Regions from separate parts of the Streptomyces sp. NPDC093109 genome, predicted to be linked through region 3. Evidence: riboswitches for the same ligand, from Rfam matches in the RefSeq annotation. Region 3 holds a riboswitch; each other region holds the start of a gene.

What was found. A riboswitch is a leader RNA that binds a small molecule or an ion and turns the genes downstream of it on or off. The one in region 3 is predicted to bind cyclic di-AMP.
Positions count from the first base shown of each region.
Region 1: linked by a shared signal. The riboswitch ahead of AB0389_RS16905 (C40 family peptidase) and the one ahead of AB0389_RS06665 (M23 family metallopeptidase) in region 3 are both predicted to bind cyclic di-AMP.
Region 2: linked by a shared signal. The riboswitch ahead of AB0389_RS16625 (transglycosylase family protein) and the one ahead of AB0389_RS06665 (M23 family metallopeptidase) in region 3 are both predicted to bind cyclic di-AMP.

Region 1 is NZ_JBFBEZ010000015.1:114,644-121,802, reverse strand. Features, by position in the region: gene AB0389_RS16915 (peptidoglycan DD-metalloendopeptidase family protein) at 1-1,418, shown strand, start outside; gene pcrA (DNA helicase PcrA) at 1,516-4,029, opposite strand; cyclic di-AMP (ydaO/yuaA leader) riboswitch at 4,318-4,490, shown strand; gene AB0389_RS16905 (C40 family peptidase) at 4,489-5,955, shown strand; gene AB0389_RS16900 (NlpC/P60 family protein) at 6,214-7,159, shown strand, end outside.
Region 2 is NZ_JBFBEZ010000015.1:45,372-52,530, reverse strand. Features, by position in the region: gene AB0389_RS16640 (DUF501 domain-containing protein) at 1-23, opposite strand, end outside; gene AB0389_RS16635 (septum formation initiator family protein) at 80-556, opposite strand; gene eno (phosphopyruvate hydratase) at 663-1,952, opposite strand; gene AB0389_RS16625 (transglycosylase family protein) at 2,183-2,911, opposite strand; cyclic di-AMP (ydaO/yuaA leader) riboswitch at 2,918-3,091, opposite strand; gene AB0389_RS16620 (transglycosylase family protein) at 3,454-4,278, opposite strand; gene AB0389_RS16615 (cytochrome P450) at 4,415-5,704, opposite strand; gene AB0389_RS16610 (nucleoside triphosphate pyrophosphohydrolase) at 5,847-6,854, opposite strand; gene AB0389_RS16605 (SurA N-terminal domain-containing protein) at 6,971-7,159, opposite strand, start outside.
Region 3 is NZ_JBFBEZ010000004.1:175,712-182,870, forward strand. Features, by position in the region: gene AB0389_RS06645 (GNAT family N-acetyltransferase) at 1-428, opposite strand, end outside; gene AB0389_RS06650 (HPr family phosphocarrier protein) at 541-822, shown strand; gene AB0389_RS06655 (S8 family peptidase) at 1,229-2,449, shown strand; gene AB0389_RS06660 (GntR family transcriptional regulator) at 2,595-3,284, opposite strand; gene AB0389_RS06665 (M23 family metallopeptidase) at 3,476-4,261, opposite strand; cyclic di-AMP (ydaO/yuaA leader) riboswitch at 4,274-4,445, opposite strand; gene AB0389_RS06670 (pitrilysin family protein) at 4,637-6,019, opposite strand; gene AB0389_RS06675 (pitrilysin family protein) at 6,037-7,159, opposite strand, start outside.

The DNA of each region.
Region 1 (7,159 bases), on a different contig from region 3:
AGTACGACACGAGCGGCCAGTGGGCCACCGCAACCGCCACCGCCGACTCCTCCGGGCAGTGGAACGCGGACAGCTGGACACCGGCGGCTCAGCCGAACGAGTCCGGCGGAACCGGCCAGTTCGACAGCGCGCCGTTCGACAGCACGCACTTCGAGAACGGCCAGTTCGAGAACACGCAGTTCGAGAACACGCAGTTCGACAGCGGCCAGTTCCAGAACGTGACGGTCGACAGCGCCGAGAACACCCAGTTCGGGTACGACCTCCCGGCCCAGTTCGAGACGGCCCAGTTCGACGCCGAGCAGTTCCAGTCCGTGAGCGCGCCCCTCGACTACGAGGCCACCGCCGTATGGACGGCCCCCGCGTACGACACCCCGTACGAGACGGAACCGGCCTCGCAGTACGGCCCCGACGCCGACTACGGCGTCCCGGGCCCGGAGCCTGAACAGGTGTACGGCACCGAGGACGGCGTCGAGCACGCCGCCGCCACGGGCACGCCGGGCGACCAGGACGAGCAGACCGACCATCCCGGCCCTGCCGCCGACCCGGACCTCGCCCCCGAGAACGCCCCCGAGGCCGAGTCGCTGCACATGGCGGCGACCATGGCCGTCCCCACCATCAGCGTCACCCCCCGCACGGTGAGCCGGGCCGGCGGAAGCGGTGGCCGAGGCCGCCGCCGTACCCCCGCCAAGCGCTCCGCACTCCTCACCATCGCCGTTCCCTCCGCCTGTGTGATGGGCGTCGCCGGAATCGCGGCGGCCTCCGTCAGCGGACTCGGCGGCGGCGAGGACGTCAAGGACGACAAGGCGACCACCGCGTCGGCGGCCGACGCCGCCACCGAGAAACCCGCCACCACCGTCGCCGCCAACAAACAGCTCGACACCCAGATCACCACCGCCAGCGCGGGAGCCCGCGACTTCGGCGACCGGGCCAGCCGTACGCAGGAGCGCATCGACCTCCAGGCCCGGCAGGAAGCTGACCGGAAGAAGCGGATCGCTGAGGAAGCACGCAAGGAGGCCGAGCGCCCCAAGTTCGTGCTCCCCGTCTCGCAGCACGGCCTCAGCGCGTACTACGGACAGGCCGGCGTCAACTGGATGTCCGTACACACCGGCATCGACTTCCCGGTGTCGTACGGGACGCCCGTGATGGCCGCGACGGACGGCACCGTACGGACGCAGTACAACAGCGCCTACGGCAACATGGCCATCGTCACCTCCCCCGACGGCACCGAGACCTGGTACTGCCACCTCAGCACCACCAAGCTCCGCTCGGGCTCGGTCAAGGCCGGTGACGTGATCGCCTACTCGGGCAGCTCCGGCAACTCCACCGGACCGCATCTGCACTTCGAGGTACGGCCGGGCGCGGGCTCCGCGGTCGACCCGCTCCAGTGGCTGCGCAGCCACGGCATCGACCCGTCCTGAGCGACGCGAACGACATGAACCGAACGACCGAATCGGGGCCTCCCTCAGGGGGCCCCGATCGGCGTACCGCCCTCCACTTGCCGCTGGAGACTTACCGCTAGAGCTTCTCGACCGGTGCGTAACGCAGCAGCAGCCGCTTGGGCTTGGCGTCCCCGAAGTCGACCGTCACCTGCGCGTCCGCGCCCGTACCCGTCACCGCCATGACCGTGCCGAGGCCGAACTGGTCGTGGGTGACCCGGTCCCCGGTGGCCAGCGAGATCACCGGCTTGTCCGCCGTACGCCGGGTGGCGAACCCCGAGGGGCCGCCGGTCCGCGACCGCGCGGCGGCCGAGGACGACAGCGAGGACGCGATGCCCTGCGTCGGACCCGCCGGGATCTGCGCGCCGGTGCGCTTCCACTCCAGATGCTGTCCCGGGATCTCCTCCAGGAACCGCGACGGCGGGTTGTACGAGGGCTGCCCCCAGGCGCTGCGCATCGACGACCGCGTCAGATAGAGCCGTTCCCGCGCGCGCGTGATGCCGACGTATGCGAGGCGCCGCTCCTCCTCCAGCTCCTTCGTCTGGCCGAGGGAACGCATGTGCGGGAAGACGCCGTCCTCCATGCCGGTCAGGAACACCACGGGGAACTCAAGCCCCTTGGCCGTGTGCAGCGTCATCAGCGTGATGACCCCGGAGCCGTCCTCGTCCTCGTCGGGGATCTGGTCGGAGTCCGCGACGAGCGCGACCTTCTCCAGGAACTCGGCGAGGGTCGGAGTGGCCGCGACAGCGGGGGTGTCGTCCGTGTCGGCCGTCTCCCCTTCGCCCTCGCCCTCGCCGCCCGCCGCCTGGCCGCGTTCCTGCTCGAATTCGAGCGCCACGGCGGCCAGTTCCTGAAGGTTCTCGATCCGGGTCTCGTCCTGCGGGTCGGTCGACGCCTGCAGCTCGGCCAGATACCCGGTCCGTTCGAGCACGGCCTCCAGGACCGTCGCGGGCCCGGCGCCCGACTCGACGATCGTGCGCAGGTCCTCCATCAGCGTGTTGAAGCGCTTGACGGCGTTGGCGGAGCGCGCCGCCATCCCGTACGCCTCGTCCACCCGCCGCAGCGCCTGCGGGAACGTGATCTTCTCCCGGAGGGCGAGCGCGTCGATCATCGCCTCCGCCCGGTCCCCGATGCCGCGCTTGGGCACATTGAGGATCCTGCGCAGCGGTACGTTGTCCTCCGGATTGGCCAGAACCCGCAGGTAGGCCAGCACATCGCGGACTTCCTTGCGCTCGTAGAAGCGCACCCCGCCGACGACCTTGTACGGCAGGCCGACCCGGATGAAGATCTCCTCGAAGACACGCGACTGCGCGTTCGTCCGGTAGAAGACGGCGACGTCGCCCGCCTTGGCGTCGCCCGCGTCCGTCAGCCGGTCGATCTCCTCCGCGACGAACTGCGCCTCGTCGTGCTCCGTGTCGGCGACGTACCCGGTGATCTGCGCGCCGGCGCCCGCGTTCGTCCACAGGTTCTTCGGGCGGCGGCTCTCGTTGCGCTCGATGACCGCGTTGGCGGCGCTGAGGATCGTCTGTGTGGAGCGGTAGTTCTGCTCCAGCAGGATCGTCGTCGCGTCCGGGTAGTCCTCCTCGAACTGGAGGATGTTGCGGATCGTGGCGCCCCGGAACGCGTAGATCGACTGGTCGGCGTCGCCGACGACGCACAGCTCGGCCGGGTCGTGCCCCTCGCCCGAGGGGCCCACCAGCTCGCGTACGAGTGTGTACTGCGCGTGGTTGGTGTCCTGGTACTCGTCCACCAGGACGTGGCGGAAGCGGAGCCGGTAGTGCTCGGCGACGTCGGGGAACGCCTGGAGCAGATGGACGGTGGTCATGATGATGTCGTCGAAGTCCAGGGCGTTGGCCTCGCGCAGCCGGCCCTGGTACATCCGGTACGCCTCGGCGAGCGTCTTCTCGAAGCCGTCAGCGGCCTGGCCGGCGAAGGTCTCCTCGTCGATCAGCTCGTTCTTCAGGTTCGAGATCTTGGCGCTGAACGCCTTGGGCGGATAGCGCTTGGGGTCGAGATCGAGATCACGGCAGACCAGCGCCATCAGCCGCTTGGAGTCGGCCGCGTCGTAGATCGAGAACGACGAGGTGAAGCCGAGCCGCTTCGATTCCCGGCGCAGGATCCGCACACAGGCGCTGTGGAACGTCAGCACCCACATGGCGTTGGCGCGCGCGCCGACGAGGTCGCCGACCCGCTCCTTCATCTCGCCCGCGGCCTTGTTGGTGAAGGTGATCGCCAGTATCTGGCCGGGGTGGACACCGCGGCTGCCCAGCAGATGCGCGATCCGGTGCGTGAGGACCCGCGTCTTGCCGGATCCGGCGCCGGCCACGATGAGCAGCGGCGTGCCGGTGTGCACGACGGCGGCGCGCTGCTCGTCGTTCAGCCCCTCCAGCAGCGCGGCGGGGTCCACGACCGAGCGCGGACTGCCGCCGCGGTGGTACGGGTCGCGCGGCGGCGGCGCGTCGAACACGCCGCCGAACAGGTCGTCGGGCACCTGCTCGGGGGCGTGCTCGTCCTCCTCCTCGGGCGGCGGCGGGTGCGCGTCGCCGGAGGGCTGGAGATCCGCCAGGAAACTGTCGTCAAAGAGGCTGCTCATCGCTTTCCGAGTCTAGGCGGCCACACTGACAGTCCGCGCCCGTCTTCCGATTCGGTCCGCGCCCGTCTCCGCATTCGGTCCGCGCCCCTCGTCACATTCGCCGCCACGCGACCGGGTAACTACCAAGCGTGACGCTATACCCTCCATTGACGCCGCTCGCACCTCACTCCAGCAAATGGTCACGAAAATGTTCCGGGCATATCGACCATCCACCTTCACATCAGCAGCACAACTTGGCTAGCGTGCTCGATCAGGCAGCCCGTAACCCCCTGGCGATCCACGCCAAGCGGGCGGCCCACGCCGAATTCGGCCTCCTCCCAAGGAGGTCCGGAACCGGGGACCCACTCTGCATCACCGGGGTGAATCGGGCCGTACGTCCGCCGTACACCAGGCCCGTAGGGCAGCCTTCCGTTCCGCCCGAACCCGACAGCTAACCCGGTAGGCGGTCCACGGAAGGAGATGCCGACCTTGGCGTCGCATCGCAAGTCGCGCAACCGTAGCGGCGTAGGCACCAACTCCCCCGCCGTCGGGGTCACTACGGCCGCCATCGCCTCGGTCACGCTGCTGTCGACGCAGAGCGCGGGCGCCGCGCCCGCCGAGCCGAACCCCTCGGTCGAAGAGGTACAGAAGAAGGTCAACGACCTGTACCGCCAAGCCGGCGGCGCCACCCAGCAGTTCAGCAAGCCGAAGCCCAGTACGACGAAGGAGAAGCGCACCGTCGACCGGGTGCGCGACAACGTCGTCAAGGGCGCCGACAAGCTGAACGAGGCCCGCCGTACGCTCAGTCCCCAGTCCCCCGCGCAGTTCCGGGACGGCGGCCCCGCCCCGGCCGGCACGCTGATGTTCACGGACCGGACCGCGGACCGGACCGCCGGGCGTCCCCAGCAGAGCGCGCCGCCGCGGCCGACCCAGCCGCCGGTGCCGCGGGTCGCTCCGGTCATACCGGCCGTACCGAACGTACCGCCCGCGCCGCCCGCGCAGCCCGCGCCGCCCGCGCAGCCCGCTCAATCCGTGGCCGGCCCGGAGGAATCGGCCGACCCGCAGGACAACCCGCAGGACCCGCAGGACGACGCACAGTCCGACCCGCAGTCGTCCCTGCGGAACAACAAGGAAACCGTCCAGAAGAAGCTGGCCGACGCGCGTGCCCTGCTGTCGAAGGCGACATCGGGTGAGCAGGCGCGGCTGGCCGCGCTGGAGCGCCTGAAGCAGGAGCGCGAACAGGAAGAGGAAGAAGCCCGCCGCCGGGCGGAGACACAGGCCCAGGCACAGGCTCAGGCGCAGGCCCAGGCGCAGATCGAGGCCCAGGTCCAGGCCCGTGCCCAGGCCCAGGCGGCAGCCGAGGCGCGCGCCGCCGCGGAGGCCGCCGAGTGGGAGCGCCAGGAGCGTCAGGAGCGTCAGGAGCAGCAGGGCCGGCCGGACGCGATCGCCGCCGCGGGCGCGGTCACGGGCCGGGTCACGGCCGCGGGCACGAGCACGGACCCGGGCGCCGGCGCCGGCGCGGACGCGGACGTGGTCGCCACCGCGGGCACGACGGGTACGGGTACGGGTACGGCCGCCGCGCCCGGCAACAGCTACGCCACCAAGGCGGCGAAGGTCCTCGCCTTCGCCCGCGCCCAGATCGGCAAGCCGTACGTGTGGGGCGCCTCGGGCCCCAGTTCGTACGACAGCTCGGGCCTGACCCAGGCCGCCTGGAAGGTGGCCGGCGTCGAGCTGCCGCGCACCACCTGGGATCAGGTCAACACCGGCACCCGCGTCGCGACGGACGATCTCCTCCCCGGTGATCTCGTCTTCTTCTACGACGACGTCAGCCACGCGGGCATCTACATCGGTGACGGCATGATGATCCACGCGCCCAAGCCGGGCGCGAACGTCCGCGAGGAGTCGATCTACTACCTGCCGATCTTCGGCAGCGTCCGCCCGGCCTGACCGGCGGTCCACGCACGGACCCGACCGGCGGCGATATCCACGCCGGTCGGGTCCGGAGCGTGGTGATCAGGTCGGCGCCATCCCCGGAAGCATTCCGATCGCAAACCGCTACGGAATCACCACCTCCGGCCAATATCGCTCCGCCGATGCCGGACCGTGACCTTTCCCTTTAGCGTCCTTCTCCAGGCGGCCCGAATCCGTACCGCCCACCCGCATGGACAGCCATGTGGACATGGACAGAAGGACGAGGACGCCCCCGTGGCAGCGCACCGCAAACCCAGAAGGCGCCCGCTCTCCGGCCAGGGCGGTGCGAACGGTGCGACCCGTACCGCCCGCACCGTCCGTACGGCGGCCACGCTCGCGCTCGCGGGGGCCGCCACCGCGACCGCCGCGGGCGCTCCCGCGCACGCCACGCCCCGGCCCACGGCCGCGCAGGTGAAGGCCGAGGTGGACCGGCTGTACCAGCAGGCGGAGACCGCCACGGAGCGGTACAACGGCGTGAAGGTGAAGGCGGACGAGGCCCGTACCTCACTGGCCCGCCTGCGGGACGAGGCCGCCCGCCGGACGGAGCGGCTCAACACCTCGCGCGACGCGCTCGGTTCCGTCGCCGCCGCGCAGTACCGCTCCGGCGGCCTCGACCCCGCCGTACAGCTCGGTCTCAGCTCGAAGCCCGAGACGTACCTCGAAGGAGCGTCGCTGGCCGAACTGGCGGGCACCCGGCAGGCGGCCATGATCACCGGGATCCGCGGAGAGCTCGGGCAGCTCGCCGGGCTGCGCGCGCGGGCCGACGAGCGGATCAAGGATCTCGGGGCGCGCAGGGCGGAACTGGCCCGGCACAAGGCCACCGTCCAGAAGAAGATCGGCGCCGCCCAGCGGCTGCTGGACCGGCTCTCCGCCGCGCAGCGCGCCGACTACGACGGACAGCGGCAGGGCGCCGACGGCGGCGGTACGCCGGAGCGGCCGGCCGGGAGCGCGCCGGCGCCGAACGCCCGGGCCGCGGCGGCGGTCGCCTTCGCGTACGGCGCGATCGGCAAGCCGTACGTCTGGGGCTCGACCGGGCCGGGATCGTTCGACTGCTCGGGGCTGACCCAGGCGGCGTGGCGCGCGGCAGGGGTCTCCCTGCCCCGGACCACTTACACCCAGATCAACGCGGGGCAGCGCGTGAGCCGCGACCGGCTCGCCCCTGGTGACCTGGTGTTCTTCT
Region 2 (7,159 bases), on a different contig from region 3:
GTCTGCGGAGGGGGCGTGTCCATGCCTGCCTTGGTCTCAATGTTCTTGCGAGTCGGTCGTGCTCGTCACTGGTTCTTCGCTAATTCTTCGGGCGGTCCGCGGTGTCCACACCGTCCAGGACGTTCGAGTACCAGGGCCGGTCCGCCGCCCCGCGGTTCTCGTCGCGCCGCTCCCGCGCCGTCTCCGGGTCGATCACGGTGTAACCCGTCTCCCCCGGCATCAGATAGTGGAGGTGCTCGCGCGCCAGCCGCTGGATATAGGCGTCGTCGCGGAGCCGCGCCTTCTCGTCGCGCAACTCCTCGACGCGCTGCTTCGCCTCGCGGGCGACCCGTTCCTGGTCGGCGATCTCGTTCCGCTGCGACACGTACTGCCGCATCGGATACGCGAGCGCCACCACCATGGTGCACACCACCAGGGCGAGGAAGGCCGCGCGCCCGGTGAGCCGGGAGCGGCGGTCCTGCCGGCGGTTCTGCGAGCGGTAGACCCGGGCGGCCGTCTGCTCGCCGATGATCCGCAGCCTGGTCGCGGTGGAGAACCGGTCCCGGTTCCCGGTCATGGCCGCCCTCCCCTCCTACGTACGTACGTCCCCGGACACGGTACGGGACCGGGGCCGGGGACGTACGGACGACGGGCGGGAGCGCCCTCGTACCTCAGGCGTAGCCTCAGGCGGAGCGGAAGCGCGGGAACGCGCTGCGGCCCGCGTACACCGCCGCGTCGTCGAGGATCTCCTCGATGCGCAGCAGCTGGTTGTACTTGGCGACGCGGTCCGAGCGGGCCGGGGCGCCGGTCTTGATCTGGCCGCAGTTCACCGCGACGGCGAGGTCCGCGATGGTGACGTCCTCGGTCTCGCCGGAACGGTGCGACATCATGCACTTGAAGCCGTTGCGCTGCGCCAGCTCCACGGCGTCCAGGGTCTCGGTCAGCGAACCGATCTGGTTGACCTTGACGAGCAGGGCGTTGGCCGAGCCCTCCTCGATGCCGCGCGCGAGGCGCTCCGGGTTGGTGACGAAGAGGTCGTCGCCGACGATCTGGACCTTGGAGCCCAGCTGGTCGGTGATGACCTTCCAGCCGGCCCAGTCGTCCTCGTACAGCGGGTCCTCGATGGAGACGAGCGGGTACGCCTCGACCAGCTCGGCGTAGTACTCGGTCATCTCGGCGGCCGAGCGCGACTTGCCCTCGAACTCGTAGCTGCCGTCCTTGTAGAACTCGGACGCGGCGACGTCGAGCGCGAGCGCGATGTCGCGGCCGGGGACGTAACCGGCCTCCTTGATGGCTTCGAGGATGAGGTCGAGCGCGGCGCGGTTCGACTCCAGGTTCGGCGCGAAGCCGCCCTCGTCGCCGAGGCCGGTGGACAGGCCCTTCTGCTTCAGGACCTTCTTGAGCGTGTGGTAGACCTCGGCACCCCAGCGCAGCGCCTCGGAGAAGGACTCCGCGCCGATCGGGGCGATCATGAACTCCTGGATGTCCACGTTGGAGTCGGCGTGCGAGCCGCCGTTCAGGATGTTCATCATCGGAACGGGCAGCAGGTGCGCGTTCGGGCCGCCGAGGTAGCGGAAGAGCGGAAGGTCCGAGGCTTCGGAGGCGGCGTGCGCGACGGCCAGGGAGACACCGAGGATGGCGTTCGCGCCGAGCGAGCCCTTGTTCTCGGTGGCGTCCAGGTCGATCATCGCCTGGTCGATCAGGCGCTGCTCGGTGGCGTCGTACCCGACCAGCTCGGGGCCGAGCTGCTCGATGACGGCGAGGACGGCCTTCTCGACACCCTTGCCCAGGTAGCGGCTGGCGTCTCCGTCGCGGAGTTCGACGGCCTCGAACGCACCGGTGGAGGCACCGGAGGGAACAGCAGCACGGCCGGTGCTGCCGTCGTCGAGGCCGACCTCGACCTCGACCGTGGGGTTGCCTCGCGAGTCGAGGATTTCCCGGGCTACGACGACGTCGATGGACGGCACGAGCATCTCCTTCTGGGATGTGACGCGTGGGCGCAAGGTCTCATTGGCCTTGCGCCATGAGCCTAACCGGCCCGGAGTGATCGGTCGGCCCCGAGGGCCTCTCGTTTGGGCCGGGCCGCCCCTATTGACCCGTACCGACCGGTAATGGGGATTTTCGGGGCTGACGGCCGAAACCCCGGCCCGGCGCGTACGGGGGTGACGCGCCGGGCCGGGGTGCTCTGGGGCGGGCGGGCGGGTCAGCTCAGGTGGAGCTGCTGGCCCGGGTAGATCACATCGGCGTCACGGACGATGTCCTTGTTCAGGTCGAAGACCTTCTTCCAGCCGCCCTTGACCTTGTGGGCGTCGGCGATCTTGGAGAGGGTGTCGCCGGACTTGACCTTGTACTCGCCGTCACCCTTCTTGATCGTGACGGTGGCGCGGTTCTGGCTGCGCGAGGCGGTGGGCTGCTCCGCGGTGCGCTGCTGGGGCGCGGCCTGCTGCGCCGGGGCGGCCTGCTGCTTGGGAGCGGCCTGCTGCTTCGGGGCGGCCTGCTGCTTCGGCTGCGACTGGGACTGGGACTGCGTACCGGAGCCGCTGGAGCCGCCGCTGTACGCCGCGCCCGACAGGTTGACGCCGCAGCTCGGCCACGCGCCCTTGCCCTGGCCGGCCAGGACCTTCTCGGCGACCGCTATCTGCTGGGACTTGGACGCCAGGTCGGCGCGGGAGGCGTAGGCGGTGCCGCCGTACGCGGCCCAGGTGGAGCTGGTGAACTGCAGCCCGCCGTAGAAGCTGTTGCCGGTGTTGATGGACCAGTTGCCGCCGGACTCGCACTGGGCGACCTGGTCCCACTCGGCCGCGGTCGCGGCCGAGGCGGAGGTGGCGCCGATCAGCGGGGCCGCGACGGCGGCACCGGTGATTCCGGCGAGTGTGGCGTAGCGGACCGCCTTGGACGGACGACGGTGCTTGGCCTTGCTGGAACGCAGCAGCATGAAGCATCTCCTCACCGACGCCTACGAGGTCAGCTGTCGGGTTCGGGCCAAGTGAGTTGCCCGGCCGCGTGCTCTCACACGCGGCTTCACCCCTAGCCGTGCCCGGACCGTCTCTCGACGGCCGGGACCGGCGCGAACCATTGGGTCCCCCGCTCCTGCCTTCGGCGCTTTACGCGACGACCACTCCCCCCGACCGACGGCAGGATTCGGCGTTTCGGTCGACGGGGCCCGCGGTGCGAGCGGTTCAGACCGTAATCACAGCCCGGGTGGTTGTTCAAAGAGGCACATCCGGGAGAAAACGCCCTTCCCGCCCTCAACGGCCTTCATGTTTCCGCAGGTGGGGACCGGGATGAGCCAACCGTCAGAGCAAATGACCCCAGTTGCGGCAAAGAGACCCTTGTCTCACTTGCGCAGAAGTGGACATACGATCCCTAACCACCCCCCGATCGCGCCATGTTTCGGATCGCGGCCGGGGCGCCGACCAGGGCCGGACGGGGCGCCGTGGACGTCAACGGTGCCCCGTTCAGCACAGGGGCGGCTCAGACCCAGCCGCCGACGACCTTCTGACTGCCGATCACGACGGAGAGGGGCTCGCCGCCGACGACGACGGACTCACCGCGGCCGGTCTCCTCGCCGCCGTACGCGTCCCCGAGGCTTCCGTCGCGGGCGGTCGCACTGCCGCGCGAGGCACGGTCGCTCGGTTCGCGCTCTTTATCCTTATTGCCCGATGCGCCGTCATCCTCCTTGGCGGGGGCGCCCCGGTGCTTGCCCGTGGCGGGCGCGGTCGAGGCGTCGGCGGTGGGCTCGGTGTCCTTGGTGTCGCTCGCGCTCGGCGACGGGGTGGCGGGGTCCGTGGAGGCCGCCCCGCCCGTCTGCGTACCGCTGTCGCCGTACCCGGGGGTCTCGGTGCCGGACGTGGCGTCCGAGGCATCGCCCGACGGGTCGGTGGTGGAGCCCGAGCCGGTCCCGGTCGCGCCGTCGACGGTGCTCCCGACGCTCTTCACGAGCCCGGAGACGACGGCGCAGCTGGACCACGCCTTCGTGCCCTGCGCCGTGAAGACCTTCTCGGCTATCTGGATCTGCTGGGAGCGGCTCGCCAGGTCGGGGCTGGCCGCGAACTCCGCGCCACCGAAGGCGTCCCAGGTCTCCTGGGTCATCTGGAGTCCGCCGTAGGCGCCGTTGCCGAGGTTGGCGCTCCACCGGCCGCCGCTCTCGCACTCGGCGACCCGGTCCCAGGTGGAGGCTTCCGCCGCGCTTGCGCCACTGGCGGCCAGGAGCGGGATGGCGATGGCCGATCCCGTCACTCCTGCCGCGACGAGAAGGGCGGGGGCCTGTCGGGGCCGGCGGTGTTTCCCGGAGCGCATGCGGTTGCCTTCCGTGTGACTGTCGGTTCGACATCAGCGTGTTGCTGCTGAGTCGTCGTGAACGTAGCGGTACTCGAACTGTTGTCACAAGTCGATGCAGCGGAGATCACGCAAAAGTCACGGTATTGGCGGGCCGTCAGGAATTCGTTCCCGGAATCCCCCCGGAATGCCCCGCACTCGCCCTTTCGGACAATGGCGTGAACTGCACCGGAAGTGTGCGCAATCCACGCATGATGAGCCCGCCGCGCCAGCGCAAATCGGCAGGATCCTCCGCAAGACGCACATCGGGCAGCCGCGTCAGCAGCGTCGCCAGCGCGGTCTGCCCCTCCACCCGGGCGAGCGGCGCGCCGAGGCAGTAGTGGATTCCGTGGCCGTATCCGAGGTGCTGATTGTCACGCCGCGCGAGATCCAGCACGTCGGCGTCGGGGAACCGCGCCGGATCCCGGTCGGCGGCGGCGAGGACGACCAGCACGGGATCCCCGGCCGCGATGCGCTGCCCGCCGAGGGTCAGCGGCTCGGTGGCGTACCGCCAGGTGGCGAGCTCCACCGGGCCGTCGTAGCGGAGCAGCTCCTCGACGCCGGTCGCCAGCAGCCCGGTCTCCCCGGCCGCGAGCGAACGCTGGAGCCGTTCCCGCTGCACCGGATTCCGCATAAGCGTGTACATGCCATTACCGATGAGATTGACGGTCGTCTCAAAACCGGCGAACAGGATGATGAAAGCCATCGCGGCGGCCTCGTTCTCCGTGAGATGTTCGCCGTGGTCGCTCGCCCGGATCAGATCGGAGATCAGGTCGTCGCCGGGATTCGCCCTTTTACGGTGAATCAGCTCGGCCAGATATCCGCGCATCTTCTTCACCGAACGCGCGACTCCGCCACGCGGCCCGCCGCCGTGTCGAATCATCATGCCGGCCCAGTCGCGGAAGTCGTCCTGGTCCTCCGGCGGGACCCCGAGCAGATCACAGATCGCGTAGATGGGGAGCGGGAACGCGAAGTCGTGGATCAGGTCCGCGGTGCCCTTCGCGGCGAATCCGTCGATCAGCCGGTCCGTCAGCTCCTGTACGCGCGGAGCGAACACGGCGACCCTGCGGGGCGTGAACGCCTTCGACACCAGCCGCCGCAGCCGGGTGTGGTCGGGCGGGTCGATGTTCAGCAGATGCGTCATCAGCTCGGCCTTGCGCTCGCCCGGGATCCCCGTCTTCCCCTTGGCGTGCGCGGAACCCGCGTGGTGCGCGGAGTCCTTGGAGAGCCGCGCGTCCGCGAGGGCCTGCCTGGCGTCCGCGTACCGCGTCACGAGCCACGCCTCGACCCCGCTGGGCAGCGCGGTCCGGTGTACGGGGGCGTGCTCGCGCAGCCAGGCGTACGCGGGGTACGGATCGGTGGCGAACTCCCAGCTGAAGAGTTCGGGGACGGGGTGGTTCTCAGACATGTCGGGCACCCACCGACCGTAGCCGCCGGGGTGAGACGGACCGGTGACGGGTCTACGGCCGGAGGCGACGGAAGGACGACGGCGGGACGACGGGATGAACGGGACCCCGGCCCCGTCCGTACTGGGTGATGCGACGACGCGCCTACGAGGTGCCGGCCGCCGCACGCTCCGCGGCATGGATCGCGTCCCGGTACGTACGGGCGGCGGCGCGCAGGGCGGTCTCCGGGTCGGCACCGGCGGCCTCCGCCCGTACCGCCAGCGCGAGCAGTTCGTACCCGATGCCCTCGCCGCCGGGCGGCGCGACCTCCAGGCCCGCGGTACGGACCCGGCTCGCGAGCTTGGCGGCGAGCGCCAGCCCCGGCTGGCCGAGCGGCACGCCGTCGGTGACCGACGCGCGCTGCTTCTCGTCCGCTTTCTTACGGAGCCAGTGCGCCTTGACGTCCTCGGGGGTCTCGGCCGTCTCGTCGCCGAAGACATGGGGATGACGGTGGATAAGCTTCTCCACGATGGTGCCCGCGACATCGTCGATGGAGAACGGCGCCTCCGGCTCCTCTTCGGCGATCCGCGCGTGGAAGACGACCTGGAGCAGTACGTCCCCCAGCTCCTCGCGCAGCTCGTCGCGGCTGCCGTCCTCGATCGCCTCGACCAGCTCGTACGACTCCTCGATCGCGTACTTGGCGAGTTCCCGGTGGGTACGGACCGACGACCACGGGCACTCCACCCTGATCCGGTCCATGACCTGGACGAGATCGAGCAGCCGCGCGCCCGGCAGATCGTACGAACCGGGCAGCAGCTCCAGCTCCGGCATCCGGACCCGGCCGGAGCCCGCCAGCGCGGCCAGCCCGTCGGTGAGCGCCCCGGAAGGGATGTCGCCGGTCCCGGCGCTCTCCCCGGCCGTCGGCAGGACCACGACCGTACGGCCGCCGGCGCAGGCTTCGACCAGCTCGCTCGCGGCGGGCGCGGCGTGCTCGACGGTGATCCCGGCCTCGCGCAGATACGGCAGCTGCGGATGGGCGGCGTCGGCGCAGAGCACCCGGTCCGCGGCGTGCAGCGTCTGCCAGGCGGGCCAGGACAGCAGGCCGGGCGCGACCCGGTGGCTGGCGGTCAGCAGGACGATACGGCCGGGCGCGGCGGGGGCTTCGTGAGTCACCACCCGAACCTACGCCAGCCGGCCGCCGCACCGACGCCCGGCCCGAACCCAGCTCGGCCCGTACCGGACGGGAATGGACCTGACCGGATCGGACCGGACGGGACCAGACCAGCCCGTCAGGCTCCCGTCGGCTGCTCCTCCGGTGCCTGCTGGGTGATCTGCTTGATCCACGGCGTCTTCGCCTCGCCCAGCCGGACCTGCTTGCTGTCCCATCTGCCGTAGCGCGGATTGACGTCGATGCCCAGCTTCTTCGACGTCCTGGTCAGGTCGGCGAGGACGATCTGCTGGCCCTCCGGCGTCGACGT
Region 3 (7,159 bases):
ATCCCCCGCTCCCTGGCGACCGCGGCGAGGTGCTCCAGCAGGGTGGAGGCGACCCCGCGCCCCTGGTGCGCGTCCTGGACGAGGAACGCGACCTCCGCCTCGTCGGCGGGCGCGGACGCGGGCATGCCCCGGGCGTCGATGCGGTCGTACCGTACGGTCGCGATGAACTCGCCGCCCACCGTCACCGCGAGCCCCACCCGGTCCACGTAGTCGTGGTGGGTGAAGCGGTGCACGTCCTTGGCGGAGAGGTGCGGGTAGGGGGCGAAGAAGCGGTAGTACTTCGATTCGTCGGAGACCTGCTCGTAGAAGCTGACCAGCCGGTCCGCGTCGGCGGTGGTGATGGGCCGGATCCGGGCGGTGGCCCCGTCGCGCAGCACCACGTCCGCTTCCCAGTGGGCGGGGTACGCGTGGTCGGCCGGCGGCTCCATGAACAGATCCTACGGCGGGGGCGCGCCCGGGGCCGGAGGGAAGACGCGCCGACGCACATGAGAGTGTGGAGCGGACACCGTTTTAGGACTTTTTGACTTGAAGGGCAACACCATGGCTGAGCGCCGCGTCAACGTCGGCTGGGCCGAGGGCCTGCACGCCCGTCCCGCTTCCATCTTCGTCCGCGCCGCCACGGCCGCCGGCGTGCCCCTGACGATCGCGAAGGCCGACGGCAACCCGGTCAACGCCGCCTCGATGCTCGCGGTGCTCGGCCTGGGCGCGCAGGGCGGCGAGGAGATCGTGCTCTCCTCCGACGCCGAGGGCGCCGACGCGGCGCTGGACCGGCTGGCGAAGCTGGTCGCCGAGGGCCTGGACGAGCTGCCCGAGACGGTCTGATCCGGCCGACGACGCGCGGGGCCGCCCTCGCCGCCCCCGCGTCCGCCCCCATCGCTCCCGCACCCGCCCCTGAACCGGCGGTCGCGGGAGCGATGTCGTTTCCGCCGCGGGACGGGTGAGCGCGCCGGCTCCGCCGCGTCGCTCCTGGTCACCCCCGGGTTCCGGGGTGGCCCGTGTGATCACTGATGTGCGGGGATTCCATTTCGCGCTCGTGTCAGGGATATGACAAGACGCCAACTCTCTTGTTCTACACGGATAGTTGCTGCAATCTTTAACCGGCCGGGAGGTGTACATGACACTTCCGGTTCACAGCGCGAACACCTGCACTCCCCCCATCAGGTACTCCCCCCATCAGGCGCGCGCCCCACCTGCCGCGCGCCGACTCACCGAGGAGGAACCCCTCGCGATGACAGTCATACGTGACACCAGCCGCTCCACCCGGCGCAGATTCGCGACGCTGGTCGCCGCGACCGCCACCGCCGCGCTGCTCGGCACCGGTGCCGCACTCCCCGCCCACGCCGCACCGGCCGAAGGGAAGGTCCTTCACGCCGGCTCCCCCACCGCGGTCAAGGACAGCTACATCGTCACGCTCAAGGAGGCGGCCGGCTTCTCGGCGTCCTCCGCGGCGGGCAAGGGTCTCGTCTCCGAGTACGGCGGCAAGGTCGCCCGTACCTTCGACGGCGCGCTCAACGGCTACGCGGCCAAGCTCACCGAGACCCAGGCCAAGCGGCTGGCCGCCGACCCCGCGGTCGCCCTGGTCGAGCAGGACCAGAAGGTCCAGGTCGACGCCACCCAGACCAGCGCCCCCTGGGGCCTGGACCGGATCGACCAGGCGGCCCTGCCGCTGAGCGGCACGTACACGTACCCGGACACCGCGGGCTCCGGGGTGACGGCGTACGTCATCGACACCGGCGTACGCATCACGCACGCGCAGATCAGCGGGCGGGCCTCGTACGGCTACAACGCGATCACCGGTACGACGTCGGCCAATGACGACAACGGCCACGGCACCCACGTCGCGACCACCATCGCGGGCACCACCTACGGGGTGGCCAAGTCGGCCAAGATCGTGGCGGTCAAGGTGCTCGACAGCGCCGGCTCCGGCACCACCGCCGGCGTGATCGCGGGCATCAACTGGGTCACCAACAACGCCGTCAAGCCGGCCGTCGCCAACATGTCCCTCGGCGGCGGCGCCAGCACCACGCTCGACACGGCGGTCGCCAACTCGATCGCCTCCGGTGTGACCTACGCGGTCGCGGCGGGCAACAACGGCGCCCTGGCCTCCTCGTACTCCCCGGCCCGGGTCGCCACCGCGATCACCGTCGGCGCCACCACCAGCACGGACGCGAAGGCCAGCTACTCCAACTACGGCTCGGCCGTGAACATCTTCGCGCCGGGCTCGTCCATCATCGCGGGCTACTACACCAGCGACACGGCCACCGCCACGCTCTCCGGCACCTCCATGGCGGCCCCGCACGTCGCGGGCGCGGCCGCGATCTACCTGGCGAGCCGCCCCAGCGCCACTCCGGCCACGGTGCTCAGCGCCCTGACCGGCGGGGCCACCTCGGGCTCGCTCACCAGCGTCGGCACCGGTTCGCCGAACCTGCTGCTGCGGCTCGTCCCGTAACCGGTCCGATCGCGGCCGGCTGATCGCGTAAAGGCAGGACGGAGCCGTGGTCCACGGAATTCAGTGGACCACGGCTCCTTTTTATTCATGAGGGCAGCAGAAAAGATCCCCCGCCCAATTCATCTCTTTGTATACGGCGCGATTGTTAATTGCGGACGCTCGCGATGTTTACGGCATGTTGCGAGGCCCTCACCTTTTCCCGGCCGCGCTCCGGCCGGCGGAGCCGGTGCACCGCCGCGGTCCGCTCCGCGTGCAGGGTCGTCAGGGCCCGCGCCCGCTCCGCGTCCCCGCGCGCCACGGCGTCCACGATCGCGCCGTGCTCCGCCCAGGACTCCACGGGGTTGGCGGGCTGCTCGACCACGTACATCCAGGTGATCTTGTGCCGGAGCTGGGTGAGCAGCGAGGTGAGCGCCGGGCTCCCGGACGCCTGGGTGAGCGTCTCGTGGAACCACGCGCCGAGCGAGCGCAGATCCTCGCCCTGACCCCGGCGGGCCCGCTCCTGACCCAGTCTGACCAGGCCGCGGAGAACCTTGAGATGGGCGTCCGTACGGCGCTGGGCGGCCCGCGCCGCGCCGAGCGGCTCCAGCATCAGCCGCACCTCCAGCAGGTCGGCCGCCTCCTGCTCCGTGGGCTCCGCCACGCAGGCGCCGACATGGCGGCGCGTGGTGACGAAGCCCTCCGACTCCAGCGTGCGCAGGGCCTCGCGCACCGGGACCCGGGAGACGCCGTAGCGCCGCGCCAGGTGTTCCTCGGTGAGCCGGCCACCCCGCTCGAACAGACCGGAGACGATGTCGTCGCGAATCGCCGTGCATACCGAGTGCGCGGGAATGCGCATGTCCGAACCTCCGCCTTAATCCGCGCGAAACGCAGCCGATTGACGCCTGTTCCGTGACTCTATTGCAATCAACGAGAATTTCCGAAGGGTGCCCGAAATCCATGGATATCTTTTGGCCAACGGGCAGGTCGGACGGCGGAGCGGAGACGGGGCGGAGCGGGACGGCGCGATGGGGCAGCGGGCGGGAGCGGTCAGACGTTCACGCCGTGCGCGCGCAGATACGCGACGGGGTCCATGTCGGAGCCGTAGTCCGGTCCCGTCCTCGCCTCGAAGTGGAGATGCGGCCCGGTGGCGTTGCCGCTGGCGCCGGAGAGGCCGAGGCGCTGCCCGGGGGCGAGGCTCTGGCCCACCGAGACCTCGATCGAGGAGAGGTGGCCGTACTGGGTGTACGTGCCGTCGCTCATCCGCAGCACGACGTTGTTGCCGTACGAGCCGCCCCAGCCGGCCTCGACGACGGTGGCGGCGCCGACGGCCACCACCGGGGTGCCTGACGCGGCGCGGAAGTCGACGCCCGAGTGACTGCCGGAGGACCAGAGGGAGCCGCCGGCCCGGTATCCGGTGGTGATGTACGAGCCCGCGACGGGGAGTTGGAAGGTGCCGAGGAGGGTGCGTTCGGCGGCGCGCGTGGCGCGCTCCTTGGTGGCGCGTATCTCCTTGGCGCGCGCCTCGGCCAGCCGCTGGGCCTCCGCCCGCGCGACGGCCTCGGCCTTGATCCTGGCCGACCGGTCGGCGGCGTAACGCTGGGCGTGGGCCTGGTCGTCGACCACGACGGCGAGGGTGTCACCGAGGTCGGCGACCCGGTTGAAGCCGGTCTGCGAGGCGGCCTCGGCGCCTGCTCCCGAGGCGAGCGCCGGGGAGGCGGCGAGGGTGCCGACGACGCCGGTCGCGGTGAGGGTCGCGACGCCCGCGGCGTTGACGCCCCGGCGGGTGGTACGGCTCCGGGCGCGGTGCTTCCCGGTGGCACGGGTGAACGCCATGGGGTGACGGGTCCTTTCCTTCCCTCTCGCCTACCGGGTTAGCTGACGGGTTCGGAGCAGGAAGGTCTCCTACGGGCCCCTCCACGCGGCGAAGCTGCGCGAAGGCGGTCCGATTCACCCCAGGGACGGTGGGTCCCCGGCTCCCCTCGGCTCGCGCCTGACGGGGACTCGGCGATGGCTGTCCGTTGCCACGGGTGCGGCGCAACGGCCGAACAGCCGGACCGACGCTAAGCCGATGGCCTTTCCAACGCCAACCAGACAGGCTGTTTTGTCGCGTTCCCCACAGGGCAGACGGCATGTTTCCACGGGAAACAGGGACAGAACGGAAAACCCCGGTGACCGCGGTCACCGGGGTTCCGTGTACGGCGGGCCGAATCAGCCGGTGACCACGGTCACTTCGCCGATACCGAGCGCCTCGACGGGCTCCTTGATCTGCGCCGCGTCCCCGACCAGTACGGTCACGAGCCGGTCCACCGGGAAGGCGTTGACGACCGCGGCCGTCGCCTCGACGGTGCCGGTCTCGGCCAGCCGCGCGTACAGCCGCGCCTGGAAGTCGTCCGGCAGGAACTGCTCGACCTGGTCGGCGAGGGTGCCCGCGACGGAGGCGGCCGTCTCGTACTTCAACGGGGCGACGCCCACCAGGTTCTGTACGGCCACATCGCGCTCGGCGTCGGTCAGTCCCTCGGCCGCGAGTGTGCGCAGCACGGTCCAGAGGTCCGCCAGCGCCGGCCCGGTGGAGGCGGTGTCCACGGAGCCGCTGATGGCGAGCATCGCGGCGCCGGTCGGGCCGCCCGGGGCGTCGGGCGCCGAGGAGCGCAGGACCTGGCCGTAGGCCCGTACACCGTAGGTGTAGCCCTTCTCCTCGCGCAGCACCCGGTCGAGCCGGGAGGTGAGCGTGCCGCCCAGGCAGTACGTGCCGAGCACCTGCGCGGCCCAGACCCGGTCGTGGCGGTCGGCGCCGATGCGGCCGATCAGCAGCTGGGTCTGGACGGCGCCGGGCCGGTCCACGATGACGACGCGGCCCGTGTCGTCCGCGGTCACGGGCGGGACGGGCCGGGGCGCGGCCGTGTTGCCGGTCCAGGCGCCGAGGGTGTCGGCGAGGATCTCGTCCAGATCGACGCCCGTGAGGTCGCCGACGATCACCGCGGTGGCCGTGGCCGGGCGTACGTGCGCCTCGTAGAAGGCGCGGACGCCGGCCGCGTCGATGCGCTCGACCGTCTTCTCGGTGCCCTGGCGCGGCCGGGACATGCGCAGGGTGGCCGGGAACAGCTCCTTGGAGAGCTGTTTGGCGGCCCGGCGGCCGGGGTTGGCGGTCTCGTGCGGGATCTCGTCGAGCCGGTTGCCGACGAGACGTTCGATCTCGCTGTCGCCGAAGGCGGGGGCGCGCAGGGCCTCGGCGAGCAGGCCGAGCGCCTTGGGCAGCCGGGAGACCGGGACCTCCAGGGAGACCCGGAGCCCGGGGTGGTCGGCGTACGCGTCGAGCGTGGCGCCGCAGCGCTCCAGCTCGGCGGCGAACTCCTCGGCGGAGTGCTTGTCGGTGCCCTCGGAGAGCGCCCGCGCCATGATGGTGGCGACGCCGTCGAGCCCTTCGGGCTCGGCGTCGAGCGGGGCGTCGAGGTTGATCTCGACGGCCACCACCTGCTGGCCGGGGCGGTCGCAGCGCAGCACGGTCAGGCCGTTGCCGAGTGTGGCGCGCTCGGGGGCGGGGAACGCCCAGGGCCTGGCCTCACCGGCGGTCGGCCGGGGATGGAAGTCCATGGTGACAGTGGCGTCGCTCACTGGTCCGCCCCTTCCTGCTCGTCGGTCCCGGCCTGCTCGTCGCCGGCGTCCTCGGTGGTGCCGGTGTCCTCGGCGGTGAGCGGTTCGTACACCAGCACCGCCCGGTTGTCGGGGCGCAGCCGCGCGGCGGCGACCGCCCGTACCTCCTCGGCGGTGATGTCCAGCACGCGCGTGACGGCGGAGAGCGCCAGCTGCGGGTCGCCGAAGAGCACGGCGAAGCGGCACAGTTCGTCGGCGCGGCCGGCGACCGTGCCGAGCCGGTCCAGCCACTCGCGCTCCAGCTGGGCCTGGGCGCGCTCCATCTCCTCGTCGGTCGGTCCTTCGGCGGCGAGCCGGGCGAGCTCCTCGTCGACGGCCGCCTCGATGGCCGGGACCTCGACACCGCCGGACGTCTTCACGTCCAGCCAGCCGAGGGAGGGGGCGCCGGCCAGCCGCAGCAGTCCGAAGCCGGCGGCGACGGCGGTACGGTCGCGCCGTACCAGCCGGTTGTGGAGCCGGGAGGACTCGCCGCCGCCGAGCACGGTGAGCGCCAGATCGGCGGCGTCGCACTCGCGGGTGCCGTCGTGCGGCAGCCGGTAGGCGGCCATCAGCGCGCGCGCCGGGACCTCCTCGCGGATCTCCTCGCGCAGCTCACGGCCGATGGTGTCGGGCAGCGTGCCGTCGCGCGGCGGCTGCTTGCCGTCGTGGGACGGGATCGAGCCGAAGTACTTCTCGACCCAGGCGAGCGTCTGCTCGGGGTCGATGTCGCCGACGACGGAGAGCACCGCGTTGTTCGGCGCGTAGTTGGTACGGAAGAACGCGCGGGCGTCCTCCAGCGTCGCGGCGTCCAGGTCGGCCATGGAGCCGATCGGCGTGTGGTGGTAGGGATGACCCTCGGGGTAGGAGAGTGCGGTCAGCCGTTCGAAGGCCGTACCGTATGGCACATTGTCGTACCGCTGGCGGCGCTCGTTCTTGACGACGTCCCGCTGGTTCTCCATGGACTCTTCGTCGAGCGCGGCGAGCAGCGAGCCCATCCGGTCGGCTTCCAGCCAGAGCGCCAGCTCCAGCTGGTGGGTCGGCATGGTCTCGAAATAGTTGGTGCGCTCGAAGCTGGTGGTGCCGTTCAGGGAGCCGCCGGCC